Regions from separate parts of the Streptomyces sp. NBC_00224 genome, predicted to be linked through region 2. Evidence: riboswitches for the same ligand, from Rfam matches in the RefSeq annotation. Region 2 holds a riboswitch; each other region holds the start of a gene.
The links. A riboswitch is a leader RNA that binds a small molecule or an ion and turns the genes downstream of it on or off. The one in region 2 is predicted to bind cyclic di-AMP.

Region 1: another riboswitch for cyclic di-AMP. It lies ahead of OG965_RS08640 (C40 family peptidase); the one in region 2 lies ahead of OG965_RS18185 (transglycosylase family protein).
Region 3: another riboswitch for cyclic di-AMP. It lies ahead of OG965_RS33160 (peptidoglycan DD-metalloendopeptidase family protein); the one in region 2 lies ahead of OG965_RS18185 (transglycosylase family protein).

What each region holds. Positions count from the first base shown of each region.
Region 1 covers NZ_CP108106.1:1,941,821-1,946,245, reverse strand. Annotated here, with positions in the region: gene OG965_RS08660 (8-amino-7-oxononanoate synthase) at 1-535, shown strand, start outside; gene OG965_RS08655 (DUF397 domain-containing protein) at 552-797, opposite strand; gene OG965_RS08650 (helix-turn-helix domain-containing protein) at 808-1,665, opposite strand; gene OG965_RS08645 (ATP-binding protein) at 1,908-2,339, shown strand; gene OG965_RS08640 (C40 family peptidase) at 2,441-2,914, opposite strand; cyclic di-AMP (ydaO/yuaA leader) riboswitch at 2,918-3,102, opposite strand; gene OG965_RS08635 (hypothetical protein) at 3,418-3,726, opposite strand; gene OG965_RS08630 (ATP-dependent Clp protease proteolytic subunit) at 3,731-4,363, opposite strand.
Region 2 covers NZ_CP108106.1:4,105,462-4,109,886, forward strand. Annotated here, with positions in the region: gene eno (phosphopyruvate hydratase) at 1-613, opposite strand, end outside; gene OG965_RS18185 (transglycosylase family protein) at 962-1,624, opposite strand; cyclic di-AMP (ydaO/yuaA leader) riboswitch at 1,627-1,826, opposite strand; gene OG965_RS18190 (transglycosylase family protein) at 2,086-3,060, opposite strand; gene OG965_RS18195 (cytochrome P450) at 3,193-4,425, opposite strand, start outside.
Region 3 covers NZ_CP108106.1:7,442,887-7,447,311, forward strand. Annotated here, with positions in the region: gene OG965_RS33155 (alpha-galactosidase) at 1-812, shown strand, start outside; cyclic di-AMP (ydaO/yuaA leader) riboswitch at 1,200-1,366, shown strand; gene OG965_RS33160 (peptidoglycan DD-metalloendopeptidase family protein) at 1,371-2,309, shown strand; gene OG965_RS33165 (SGNH/GDSL hydrolase family protein) at 2,440-3,231, shown strand; gene OG965_RS33170 (NAD-dependent epimerase/dehydratase family protein) at 3,362-4,357, opposite strand.

The DNA.
Region 1 (4,425 bases), 2.2 Mb from region 2:
CCTGGGCGAGGGCGGGCGGGGCGGGCTGCACGCCGCCGGGCTGGCGGGCGCGGACGACGTGGTGGCCACCCTCACCCTGTCGAAGTCGCTCGGCAGTCAGGGCGGCGCGGTCCTGGGCCCCGCCCGGGTCATCCGGCACCTGGTCAACGCCGCCCGTACGTTCATCTTCGACACCGGGCTCGCACCCGCGGCGGTGGGCGGCGCGCTCGCGGCGCTGCGGCTCCTGGAGGCCGAGCCGGAGCGGGCGGGGCGGGCCCGGGCCGTGGCCGCCGAACTGTACGAACGGCTGACGGCGGCGGGCCTGGAGGCGGCGCGCCCGGACGCGGCCGTGGTCTCGGTGCGGGCGCCGTCGCCGGAGCGGGCGGTGGCCTGGGCGGCCGACTGCCGGGGCGCGGGTCTGGCGGTGGGGTGCTTCCGGCCGCCGTCGGTGCCGGACGGCATCTCCCGGCTGCGGCTGACCGCCCGGGCCGATCTGAGCGAGTCTCAGATCCAGTGGGCGGTGGACACGATCCTGCGGACCGGGCCCACCGCCTAGTCCCCCGTTCGCATTCTCAACTCCTGCTGTCGGGCGCCTCGTTGAGCTCGACCGGCAGGCCGGAAAGGAAGCTGTGCCAGGCCCGCGCTCCGAAGAGCAGCGCGGGTCCGGCGGTCCGCTTGGAATCACGGACGGCGAGCAGTCCGGCGTCGAGGAATGCGGCCTCGACGCAATTGTTCATTCCTGTACTACGGCTGCTGCGCCGCCACTGCGCACCGTTCAGAGAAGTGCTGGAAGGTACATGCGCGAGGGGTGCGGGCATCATGCCTCCCTTACACGCCGTCAGCCATCCCGGCGATGAGATTCAATGATTCCTTGAACGAGAGGGCCTGCGCCTCGGCCATGTGGAACGCGGCGCTGTACGCCTCAAGGTCTTCTCTCCGTTCGAGATAGAGGCTACTCGTCAAGTGGTCGATAACCACAACGTCCAGATCGGAAATGTTCGGAAAGGAGAAGATAATGAAAGGCCCGGTGAGCCCGATATGGCCACCGCTGCTGAAAGGCACCACCCGCAACCGGACTTGCGGCAGCTGAGCCGCCTCCAGGAGATGGCGCAACTGTCGCCGCATCGCGGGCGCCCCGCCCACCTCGCGGTGCAGTGCCGCCTCGTCGACCACCGCGCTCAGCTCCAGCGGGGGATCGGCCCGCAGCACCTCCTGGCGCGCCAGGCGCACCTCCACCAGGGAGTCCACCCGCGCCGCGTCCGGCCAGCCCAGGGCCGCCCGGGTCACCGCGCGGGCGTACTCGGGCGTCTGGAGCAGCCCCGGCACCACGGACGTCTCCAGGGTGCGCGCCGCCGACGCCTGTGACTCCAGGCTGATGAAGTCCCGGTACTGCGGCGGCAGCAGCCCGCGGTAGGCCTGCCACCACTGGCCACCGCGCCCGTCCGCCGCCCCCGCCAGCGCTTCGAGCAGCGCCCGCAGTTCGGGGTCGGCCACCCCGTACACCTCAAGGAGCCGGGCCACGTCGGCGGGCTTCACCCCGCTGCGGCCGGTCTCGATCCGGCTCACCTTGGACTGGTGCCAGCCCAGCTGCCCGGCGACCTCGCCGCTCGTGAGGGCCGCCGCGCAGCGCAGCCGGCGCAGTTCCTCGCCGAGTTTGCGGCGGCGTACCGCGGGCCCGTGCCACATGTCGGCCTCCTTCCGCCCGGCCGGGATTCGGGCGATGGGCAAGTGTGGCGCCCAAATACGGTCCTTCGTCGCAGAGTTCACCGCTTTGAGGGACAGATATATGCACATCTTGGTGGATCGGCGCATCCGGCGGCACGATGAGTGGCACTCTGGCGCGAAGCACAAGTCCGGGGCGTCCTCGCGTTTGTCCGCTCGCTACGAGCCCAGCAGGCCGGCCCGGGTGGGAAAGGGACAGCGTCGCCATGGCAGACCACCAAGAATCAACCGTCACTCTGCCGAGCGATCCCGCCTCGGTCTCCGTCGCCCGTAGACACGTCGTCGGCGTACTCACCGAATGGGGTCTTCCGTCGGACGCCGACACCGCCGATACGATCCGCCTGATCGTCTCCGAGCTCGCGACCAACGCCGTGCAGCATACGTTCGGCCAGTCGCCCACGTTCACCGTGGAGCTGCGCCTGGAGCGCGACGAGCAGCTCCACATCGGTGTCACCGACAGCCATCCCCGCTGGCCGAAACGTCTTCCCGCCGCCGTCCAGCAGGACAACGGGCGCGGCATGGTGATCATCCGCTGGCTCGCCGCCGAGTGCGGGGGGCGGCTGTCGGTCACCCCGACGCCGGAGGGCGGCAAGACCGTCTGGATCGCGCTGCCGTGGACGGTACCGGTCCAGAGCTGAGCGCTCCGCCGGGAGCGGGGTGATCCGGCTGCGGGCCGGTGAGCGCAAGCGGCGGCGCTCACCGGCCCGCCGTACCACCGGACAGGCCCTCGTGCCGTGCGTCAGCGCACGCGCCCGTACCAGACGCCCTTGGACCAGATCTTCTCCAGCCGCACTACGGACCCGGTCTTGGGGGAGTGCCATATCTTGCCGTTCCCGGCGTAGATCCCCACGTGGTAGACGTTCGAGCCGGAGTGGAAGAACACCAGGTCCCCGCGCTGGCGCGCGGACGACGAGATGTGCCGGGTGCTGTTGTACTGCTGCTGGGTGGTGCGGGGCAGCTTCTTGCCCGCCTGCTTGAACGAGTAGAGGGTGAGCCCCGAGCAGTCGAACCGGTACGGGCCGCTGGCACCGTACTTGTAAGGCGCGCCCTTCTTCGACGCGGCGACGTTGAGCGCCTTCGTCGCGAGTGTCGCGGCGCTCGCCTCACTGCCGGCTCCTGGCACCAGCATCGTGCCGCCGACGGCGGCGAGCGTGAGGGCGGAGACCGCCCCGACTCGACTCAACAGGGACGGGACGTAATTCTGCGCAGTCATGCGCGACCCTTCGTCAAACCGCCTGCGAAGGATGACCTGTCGGGTTCGGACTGGCGAAGATGCCCGGCCGCTCGCGCGGCTTCACCCCAAGGGCCTCCCGGTCTCCCGGTGGGCCCGCACTGCTTGGGTCCTCCACTCCTGCCGATCCACTCAGTCGACCAGTCATCCGGGTGCGGCGGCAGGACTCGGCGTCCGCCCGGACCGCCCCGCCGCGGTGGCGGGGGCTTGTCGTCGGAAGGGATCTTGACCCACGAAGTGTCGGATTTCCGAGCCGAAACGGCGTTTTGTGAGGCTCCTCACGACTGACCCATTCAGGTGTACATCTATGTTTCAACGCTCCTGACGGGCTGTCCGACCTGCGTCGCACCGGCGCTGGAACGATTCATTCCGTTCGGTGTCTGCGCATTCGGAGCAACACCTGCGGTACGTCGTTCGGACCATCGGATGGTGCGAACGGGGGAGGCCGACTCGTACCCGCGCGGGGGTGCACGGACACCGGAGCGTCAACTCGCGGATGACGGCGGCGGCACCGTCAGACGGCCCGCCCGGCGCTCCCCGTCGAGCAGCCGAAGGGCCCGCGCCAGCGTCTCGGAGTGCAGCTCCGACTCGCCGCGCCGATGCATGGTCGTCAGCGCGTCCCGCAGCGCCACGGCCTGCCCGACGAGCGCCTGCGCGGCCCGTAGCGCGCCGTAGGTGTCGCGGTGCCGGGCGGGGTTGATCCGGCCCAGCCTGTCGAGCGCGTCGAGGTACGCGTCGATGAACTCGCCCTCGGCACGCGTCAGCGCGGGCAGCGGCGGAAGTTCCGGCAGCACGGCTCTACCTCCCTTGCGCCGGGGCCGAGTTCTTGCGGCTGGTGACGACGTGGTCGACCAGCCCGTACTCGGCGGCCGCGGTGGCGTCGAGGATGGTGTCCCGCTCGATGTCGGCGCTGATCCGCTCGACGGACCGCCCGGTGTGCCGGGCCAGCAGCTCCGTCAACAGCTCGCGTCCGCGCTGGAGTTCATTGGCGTAGATCTCCAGGTCGGACGGCTGTCCCTGGATCGGCTCGGCGACCGAGGGCTGATGGATCAGGACCCGCGCGCCGGGCAGTGCGAGCCGCTTGCCCGGGGCGCCCGCGGCCAGCAGCACGGCCGCGGCCGAGGCGGCCTGGCCCATGCACACCGTCTCCACGTCGCAGGTGACGAACCGCATGGTGTCGTAGATCGCCGCCATCGCGGTGAGCGAGCCGCCGGGGGAGTTGATGTACAGCGAGATGTCGCGGTCCGGGTCGGCGTGCTCCAGGTGCATGAACTGGGCCATTACGTCGTTGGCCGCGGTGTCGTCGACGGGGGTGCCGAGGAAGATGATCCGCTCCTCCAGGAGCTTGGAGTACGGATCGAGGGTGCGGACCCCGGTCGAGGTGCGCTCGGAGAATTCGGGCAGGACGTGGCGGGCGGACGGGCCGTGCATGACGTACCTCTTCTCTCGTGCCGATGTCTCTGTAAAAAATGTACAGGACGTACAGGCCGTTA
Region 2 (4,425 bases):
CGAGGCCGGTGGACAGGCCCTTGCGCTTCAGGACGGCCTTGAGGGTGTGGTAGACCTCGGCACCCCAGCGCAGCGCCTCGGAGAAGGACTCCGCGCCGATCGGGGCGATCATGAACTCCTGGATGTCGACGTTGGAGTCGGCGTGCGACCCACCGTTGAGGATGTTCATCATCGGAACGGGCAGCAGGTGCGCGTTCGGGCCGCCCAGGTAGCGGAACAGCGGGAGGTCGCTGGCCTCGGAGGCGGCGTGCGCGACGGCGAGCGAGACGCCGAGGATGGCGTTGGCGCCGAGCGAGCCCTTGTTCTCCGTGGCGTCCAGGTCGAACATCGCCTGGTCGATCAGGCGCTGCTCGGTGGCGTCGTAGCCGACGAGCTCCGGGCCGATCTGCTCGATCACGGCGAGGACGGCCTTCTCGACGCCCTTGCCCTGGTAACGGTTGGGGTCACCGTCGCGGAGCTCGATTGCCTCGAAGGCACCGGTGGAGGCGCCGGACGGGACGGCGGCACGACCCGTGCTGCCGTCGTCGAGGCCGACCTCGACCTCGACCGTGGGGTTGCCTCGGGAGTCCAGGATTTCCCGGGCTACGACGACGTCGATGGACGGCACGAGCATCTCCTTCTGGGATGTGACGCGAATACGCCGGGCCGCGTGGTCCGGCACCCCTGAGCCTAACCGCCTCCGGGGCATCCACCAGCCGACCGACCGGCCCGTGGGACGAAACGGGGGGCAAAATGTTCCCGAACAAAACAATCCCCCTGGCGGGGGGGCGGGGGCGACGGGTTCAGCTTTCAGCGGAGTGGATCACGTGCGGGCCCGCGGGGGCGGGTGCGTGGATCATCTGCGGGCCGGTGGGGGCTGGTCGCGCAGTTCCCCGCGCCCCTGTAGGTGCCCGCATCATTAGGGGCGCGGGGAACTGCGCGCTCAGCCACAGATCACCTGCGGCCGGATGACGCGGAGCGACTAGCTCAGGTGGAGCTGCTGGTTCACGTAGATCAGGTTCGCGTCCTTCACTACGTCCTTGTTCAGCTCGAACAGCTTCTGCCAGCCGCCCTTGACGCCGTGCGCGGCGGCGATGGAGCCGAGGGTGTCGCCGGCCTTCACCTTGTACTCGCCGGAGCCGGTCTTGACCGGGGCGGGGCGGGACTCGCTCCGCGAGGCGGGCGCGGACTCGCGCTTCGGGGCCGGGGCGGCCTTGGGGGTGGCGGCCTTGGAGGACGAGCCGGACGTGTCCACCTTCGCGGACGCGCCACCGGACGTCAGGTTGCCCGCACCGGCGCAGGCCCAGGCGCCCGGCCCCTGCATCGCGAGCAGCTTCTCGGCGGTGGCTATCTGCTGGCCCTTGGTGGCCAGGTCGGCGCGGGAGGCGTACTGGGTGCCGCCGGCCGCGGCCCAGGAGGACTGCGAGAACTGCAGACCGCCGTAGTAGCCGTTGCCGGTGTTGATGGACCAGTTGCCACCGGACTCGCACTGGGCGACCGCGTCCCAGGTGGAGACGGAGGCGGCGGAGGCGGAGCCCGCGGCCATCAGCGGGGCGGCGACGGCCGCACCGGTGACACCGGCGAGCGTGGCGACGCGGACGGCCTTGGACGGGCGACGGTGCTTGCCCTTGCCGGAAAGCAGCATGGAGTTCTCCTCACCGACGCCTGCGAGGTGAGCTGTCGGGTTCGGGCGAGTGAGTGGCCCGGCCGCGCCGCTAGGCGCGTCTTCACCCCAAGCCGGTCCCGTCGGCCGTCTCGTACGTCCCGCCGTATGGCGTACGTCCTTCAACGGCCGGGCCCGGCGCTTACCTTGGGTCCCCCGCTCCTGCCTACGGCGCATCGAGCGTCGACTGTTCCCCGCGACCGGCGGCAGGATTCGGCGTTCCCGGTCGAAGGGGCCCGTGGTGACGAGCGCTCCGACCGTAATCACACCAACCCCTGATGTTCAAAGGGGCACATCGGGGAGAAATCGCCCCCACATGCCCCTCCACAACCTCTGTTTCCGCAGGTCGGGGGCGTAACGCCCGTACCGGACGGACGGGACACGCCAGTTGACGGAAAGAGACCCATGTCTCACTTGCGCAGAAGCGGACATAGGCCCCTGAACTACCCCTTGGCCGGGGCCGGGTTGTCCGTATTTGCCAGGTTCAGATCAAGGCTCTGGCCGGGCAGGATGAGGTTCGGGTCGGAGCCGATCGTCTTCTCGTTCGCCTTGTAGAGCGCGGACCAGCCGCCCTCGACCTTGTGCGAGCGCGAGATGTCCCACAGGTTGTCGCCGACGCGGACGGTGTAGTCGCCGCCCTCGGTGAGCGCGTCACCCGCCTCGCGTGAGTCGGCGTCACCTCGCGAGGCGTGGCGCCCCGATTCATGGCTGTTGTCCGTATTGCCCGGCTCGGTGGTCGCGGGGGTGCCGCTCTCGGCCGTGTCCGGCGTGCCGCGGTGCTTGCCGCCGGAGGCCGAGTCCGTGGAGCCGGTGGCCGGACTGGAGGGCGTCGTGGACCCGGGCTGCCCGCTCGTGCCCGTGGCCGGCGCGGACGGCTTCGTGGACGGCTTGGGCGCGGTGGAGGCCGAACCGGACGGCTTCGTGGGCGCCGGAGTCGTCTTCGCGGGCGCGGACGGAGTGGAGGCGTCCGGGGTCGCGGCTCCCTCCTCCGAGGGGACGTACGGCGAGGGCGTGGCGCCCGGGTCGACGGCCGGCGCGCCGCCGCCCGAGGTGAGCCCGGAGACCGTCGAGCAGCTCGTGAAGGCCTTGGGGCCCTTCGCGGCGAGCACCTTCTCGGCGACGGCTATCTGCTGCGCGCGGCTGGCCATATCGGGGCGCGAGGCGTACGCCGTGCCGCCGTAGGTCTCCCAGGTCTCCTGGGAGAGCTGGAGGCCGCCGTACAGGCCGTTGCCGAAGTCGGCGCTCCACGCGCCGCCGCTCTCGCACTCCGCGACGCGGTCCCACGTGGTCGCGGAGGCGGCGCTCGCACCGCTCGCCGCGAAGAGCGGAAGGGCTAGGGCCGAGCCGGTCACCCCCGCCGCGACGACGAGTGCGGGAGCCTGGCGGGGTCGGCGGTGCCGTCCGTTCCCGGAGCGCATGCTGTGGCCTTCCGTGTGACGACGTCTGTGACTACTGGGCCGGGCGTTGAGCCTGGTTTGCCGAGTCGAGGGGTGAACGTAGCCGTACTCGAACGCTTGTCACAAGTCGATGCACCCGCGATAACGCCAAAGTCACAGTTTTGACGAACCGTCAGTTCCGGTGGGTGTGAACTCGACCGGAAGCGTGCGCAGTCCACGCATGATGAGCCCGCCGCGCCAGCGCAAATCGGCAGGATCCGCCCCGAGCCGCAGGTCAGGAAGGCGGCGCAACAGGGTCGCCAGCGCGGTCCTCGCCTCCAGGCGGGCGAGCGGGGCGCCCAGGCAGTAGTGGATGCCGTGGCCGTAGCCGAGATGCTGGTTGTCGCGGCGGCCGAGGTCGAGCGTGTCCGGGTCGCCGAACCGCTCGGGGTCGCGGTCGGCGGAGGCGAGGACGACGAGCACCGGGTCGCCGGCGGCGATGTCCTGACCCCCGATCGTCAGCGGGCGGGTGGCGAACCGCCAGGTGGCGAGCTCCACGGGCCCGTCGTAGCGCAGCAGTTCCTCGATGCCGGTGTCCAGCAGGTCCGTCTCCCCGGCCGCGAGCGAGGCCTGGAGCCGCTCGCGCTGCTCCGGGTTGCGCAGCAGCGCGTACACGCCGTTGCCGATGAGGTTCACGGTCGTCTCGAAACCGGCGAACAGGAGGATGAAGGCCATCGCGGCGGCCTCGTTCTCGGTGAGGTGCTCGCCGTGGTCGCTGGCGCGGATCAGGCCCGAGATGAGGTCGTCGCCCGGGTTCTCCCGTTTGCGGTGGATGAGTTCGAGCAGATACCCGCGCATCTTCTTGACCGAGCGGGCCACGCCGCCGCGCGGGCCGCCGCCGTGCCGGATCATCATCCCGGCCCAGTCGCGGAAGTCGTCCTGGTCCTCGCGCGGCACGCCGAGCAGGTCGCAGATGGCGTAGATGGGCAGCGGGAAGGCGAACTCGTGGATGAGGTCGGCCTCGCCGCCCGCCGCGAACCGGTCGATGAGCTGGTCCGTCAACTCCTGCACCCGGGGCGCGAATTCGGCGACCGTACGGGGAGTGAACGCCTTCGACACCAACCGCCGCAGCCGGGTGTGGTCCGGCGGGTCGATGTTGAGCAGATGCGTCATCAGGTCGGCCTTGCGCTCGCCCGGAATGCCGGTCTTGCCCTTGGCGTGCGCGGGCTCGTCGTGGTGCGCGGGGTTCTTGGAGAGCCGCTGGTCGGCGAGCGCCTGCTTGGCGTCCGCGTACCGCGTCACCAGCCATGCCTCGACCCCGCTGGGCAGCTTGGTCCGGTGCACGGGCGAGTGCTCCCGCAGCCACCCGTAGGTGGGGTACGGGTCGGTGGCGAACTCCCAGGTGAA
Region 3 (4,425 bases), 3.3 Mb from region 2:
TCTGGGAGCAGCTGGACGGGCTTCTTTCGAGTGCGCCCGTCGACTATGTGAAGTGGGACTTCAACCGCTGCTTCACCGATGCGGGCTGGCCCGGGGAGGAGTATCCGCAGAGGCTCTGGACCGAGCATGTCCGGGCGCTGTACGGCCTGTTGGACCGGCTGCGGGCCGCACACCCCTCGGTCGACTTCGAGTCCTGTTCGGGCGGCGGCGGCCGGATCGACCTCGGCATCCTCTCCCGTACGGACCAGGTGTGGACCTCCGACAACACCGACCCGCTGGACCGGCTCGCCATCCAGGACGGCTTCAGCCAGCTGCACCCGGCCCGGGTGATGGCCGCCTGGGTCACCGACAGCCCCAACACCCTGCTCAACGGCCGCCGCAGCAGCCTGCGCTTCCGCTTCGTGAGCGCGATGGCCGGGGTGCTCGGCGTCGGCGGCGACCTCAGCCGGTGGAGCGAGGCCGAACTGGCCGAGGCGCGCGGGTGGGTGGAGCTCTACAAGGCGATCCGGCCGGTGGTGCAGCTCGGGGCCCAGTACCGGCTGCGGCCACCGAGGGGCGGGCTCAGCGCCGTCCAGTACGTGCGCGGCGACGACACCGTGGTCCTCGCGTACCTCCAGGCCCAGCGCTACGGCGAGTGCCCCCCGGCCGTGCGGCTGCGCGGCCTGGACCCGGCGGCGGCCTATCGGTGCCTGGACACCGGGGCCGTACACAGGGGAGCGGTATTGCTGCATCGGGGCCTGGACACCGGACTGCGGGGCGATCTTGATGCGACGGTGTTCCGATTCCGGCGGCTGAGCGCGCGTCCGGCATAAGGAATTCGCGTTCTTGGCGCGGTAAAGATCTTCATCGGGATGTAATGGCTAAAACTGGACAGAGTGGGGCGATCGGTGGCGGGAAGGGGTGAATGGGTTAGGACTTTCACCCTGATTGGGCGATTTGATGCACCCTGTCCATCTCCCCGGCAGGAAGGGGAGGTTGCCCGTGAGCAGCGTCATATCCGTGACGTTCCGTGGTGGCGGCCCCGAATGAATTCCCCCGTCCGGCGGGGCCTGTTGGGAATTCCGGTCGACGCAGGGTGACCGCAATTCCCGGAGGAATTCCCGGCCGGGAATGCCGAAGGCGAATGGGCACTTGTCGTGGCCCGCCGGGCTCGCTTACGGTCACCGCAATCCGGGTGGACCGCCGAATCCTGCCACCGCTCGGAATCCGCACCCATCCACGCGTGGCAGGAGCGGGGGACCCAGGTAAGCGCCGTCCGGAATTCCGGCACGGCTCGGGGTGAAGCCGGAACACCGCACGCGGTGCCCCGGCCGGGCAGCTCCAGCCCGAACCCGACAGCTCACCTCGCAGGCGCCGGAGAGGAATCCGCCATGCCCGCGAAGGGTAAGCACCGCCGTCCCAAGTCCAGCCCGATATCCCGGGGCATGGTCGCCGCCGGTACGGGCGGCGCCGCGCTCGCCATCCCGCTGCTGGGCGCCACCGGCGCGCACGCCGCGGCGCAGACCGCCGCCCCCGCCACCGCGCCTCAGCAGGCCGTCCGCGCCGCCGGGGCCTTCGCCGCCGCTCCGCAGACCGCGCCCACCACGTACAAGGTCAAGAGCGGCGACTGCCTGTCGCGGATCGCCGAGGACCACCGGCTCGGCGGCTGGCAGCGGCTCTACAAGGACAACCGCGAGGTCGTCGGCTCCGACCCGGCGCTGATCCGCCCGGGCATGAAGCTCACCCTCGGGGCGAAGGCCCCGGGCGGCGGCGCGCCGCACGGCTCCGCCAAGGCGAGCGGTTCGCACGACTCCGGTACGAAGAAGTCGGCCCCCCGCACGTCGAAGTCCTCCCCGGCCGCCTCCGCCCCCAAGGCCGCCGCCGACACCTCCTCGTCCGCCACCGCGAACCAGGGCTCCGCCTCCGGCTTCCGCGCGCCGCTCGACAGCGTGAGCATCGGCACCCCGTACCGCATGGCCGGATCCATGTGGTCCAGCGGCTACCACACGGGCGTCGACTTCGCGGCCGAGACCGGCACCACGGTGAAGGCCGTCGGCGCGGGCACGGTCGTCTCGGCCGGCTGGGGCGGCGCGTACGGCAACCAGGTCGTCATCCAGCACGCCGACGGCATGTACTCCCAGTACGCCCACCTCTCGCAGTTCTCCGTCTCGGCCGGGCAGACCGTGACCGAGGGCCAGCAGCTCGGGCTCTCCGGCGCCACCGGCAACGTCACTGGCCCGCACCTGCACTTCGAGATCCGCACCACGCCCGACTACGGCTCGGACGTCGACCCGATCGCCTACCTCCGCCAGCAGGGCGCGAGCCTCTGACGCCCTTGCCCCGCCCGGCAATTGGCGCGTATTCCCGCTGCGGGAAACTGACCGGGTGGCCTATATCACCCACCGTCAACCCCTCCTTACGGTCGCGTAGGTCACACCCATAAGGGAAAGATATGGTCTCGTGGCAGACGATTCGAGATCATTCAGCAGCGGTACGTTCGGGTCGTACACGGCGATCGGCGACAGCTTCACGGAAGGTGTCGGCGACCCCGGCCCGGACGGGGCGTTCGTCGGTTGGGCGGACAGGTTCGCCGTGCTACTGGCAGACGAGCGACCGGAGGGGGCCTTTCGCTATGCCAATCTCGCGGTCCGCGGCAGGCTCCTCGACCAGATCGTCGAGGAGCAGGTGCCGCGGGCCAAGGAGCTCGCACCCGACCTGGTGAGCTTCTGCGCGGGGGGCAACGACATCATCCGGCCGGGCAGCGACCCGGACGACGTGGCCGAGCGCTTCGAGCGCGCCGTGGCCGACCTGAAGAGCGCGATCCCCACGGTCATGGTGACCACCGGGTTCGACACGCGCGGGGTGCCGGTCTTCAAGCATCTGCGTGGCAAGGTCGCCACGTACACCGCGCATGTGCGCTCCATCGCGGACCGCTACGGGTGCCCGGTGCTCGACCTGTGGTCCCTCAAGTCCGTTCAGGACAGGCGGGCGTGGGACGGCGACCGGCTGCACCTGTCGCCGGAGGGGCACACCCGGGTCGCGCTGCGCGCCGCCCAGGTGCTCGGACTGGAGATCCCGGCCGACCCGGACCAGCCGTGGCCCCCGCTGCCGCCGCGCAACACCCTGGACGTGCGGCGCGACGACATCCACTGGGCGCGCGAGCACCTGGTGCCGTGGATCGGACGACGGCTGCGCGGCGAGAGCTCGGGCGACCACGTGGAGCCCAAGCGCCCGGATCTGCTGCCTCTCTGACGCATCATCAGGGCCGTATCGGAGCAGCTTTCCTCGGTACGGAGCAGCTTTCCTCAGTGCGGTGCGGCACCGCGCCCCTGTCAGGGGCGCGGAGAACCGCGCGACCAGCCACAGACGAACCGCAGCCGAATCACCGCGGCGCCAGCAGCCTCCGCTCCGTCTCCGGGTCGAGTCCGACCCGGGGGCGGTCCGGCCGCTGCGGAGCCTCGCCGCCGATCGACTCGATCCAGGCCCAGGTGTCGGCGACCGTCTCCTCGACGGGGCGGCAGCGCAGCCCCGACAGCACGGCCTTCCACACGTTCGAGCCGTGCATCGTGCCGTGATCCTCGCCCGGCGGGATCCACACCGGCAGATGGCTCCACGGCTCGACCCCGGCGGCCAGGATCGGCTCCGGGTCCGTCCAGCGCAGCTCCGCGCCGCCGCCGGTGACCCGCGCGCACGCCTCAAGCAGCTCGCCCATGGTGGTGTGGTCGGGCGGGGAGACCAGGTTGTACGGGCCGCAGAGCCCGAAGTCGGCCGCGCTCACGATCCACTCCGCCAGGTCCCGGGCGTCGATGAACTGGACCGGCAGATCGTGCGGCCCCGGCGCGAGCACCTCGCCGCCGCGCGCCATGCGCCCCAGCCACCACGGCAGCCGCCCGATGTTCTCCCACGGGCCGAGGATCAGTCCCGCGCGCACCAGGAGCGAGCGCTCCGGGCCGAACTCCTGGACGGCGGCCAGCTCGCCGCCGCGCTTGGCCTGCGGATAGTCCACCTCGCCCTCGGCGTCGGGCGATCCGTCGACCAGTGGCGCACTCTCGTCGGCCCCGGCCGGGGTCGGGTACGCGTACACCGACCGGCTCGACACATAGACGTACCGGGCGGCGCGCCCCTGCGCGAGCAGCCGTGCCGCGTCCCGTACCACCGAGGGCGCCCCCGACCAGGTGTCCACGACCACGTCCCACTGCCCGTCGGTGAGCGCCGCCAGACCGCCCTCGGCCGTCCGGTCGCCGAGCAGGGTGCGCACGCCCTCGGGCGGCTCGTGGCGGCCCCGGTGGAAGACCGTCACCTCGTGCCCCCGCGCCAGCGCGGCTTCGGCCACGGCGCGGCCGACGAATTCCGTACCACCCAGTATCAGTAGCTTCATGGCCGCAACTCTGCCTGCCGGAACGGGTCCTGAGAACCGTTGCATGCTGAGGGCGAAATCCCGGCCGC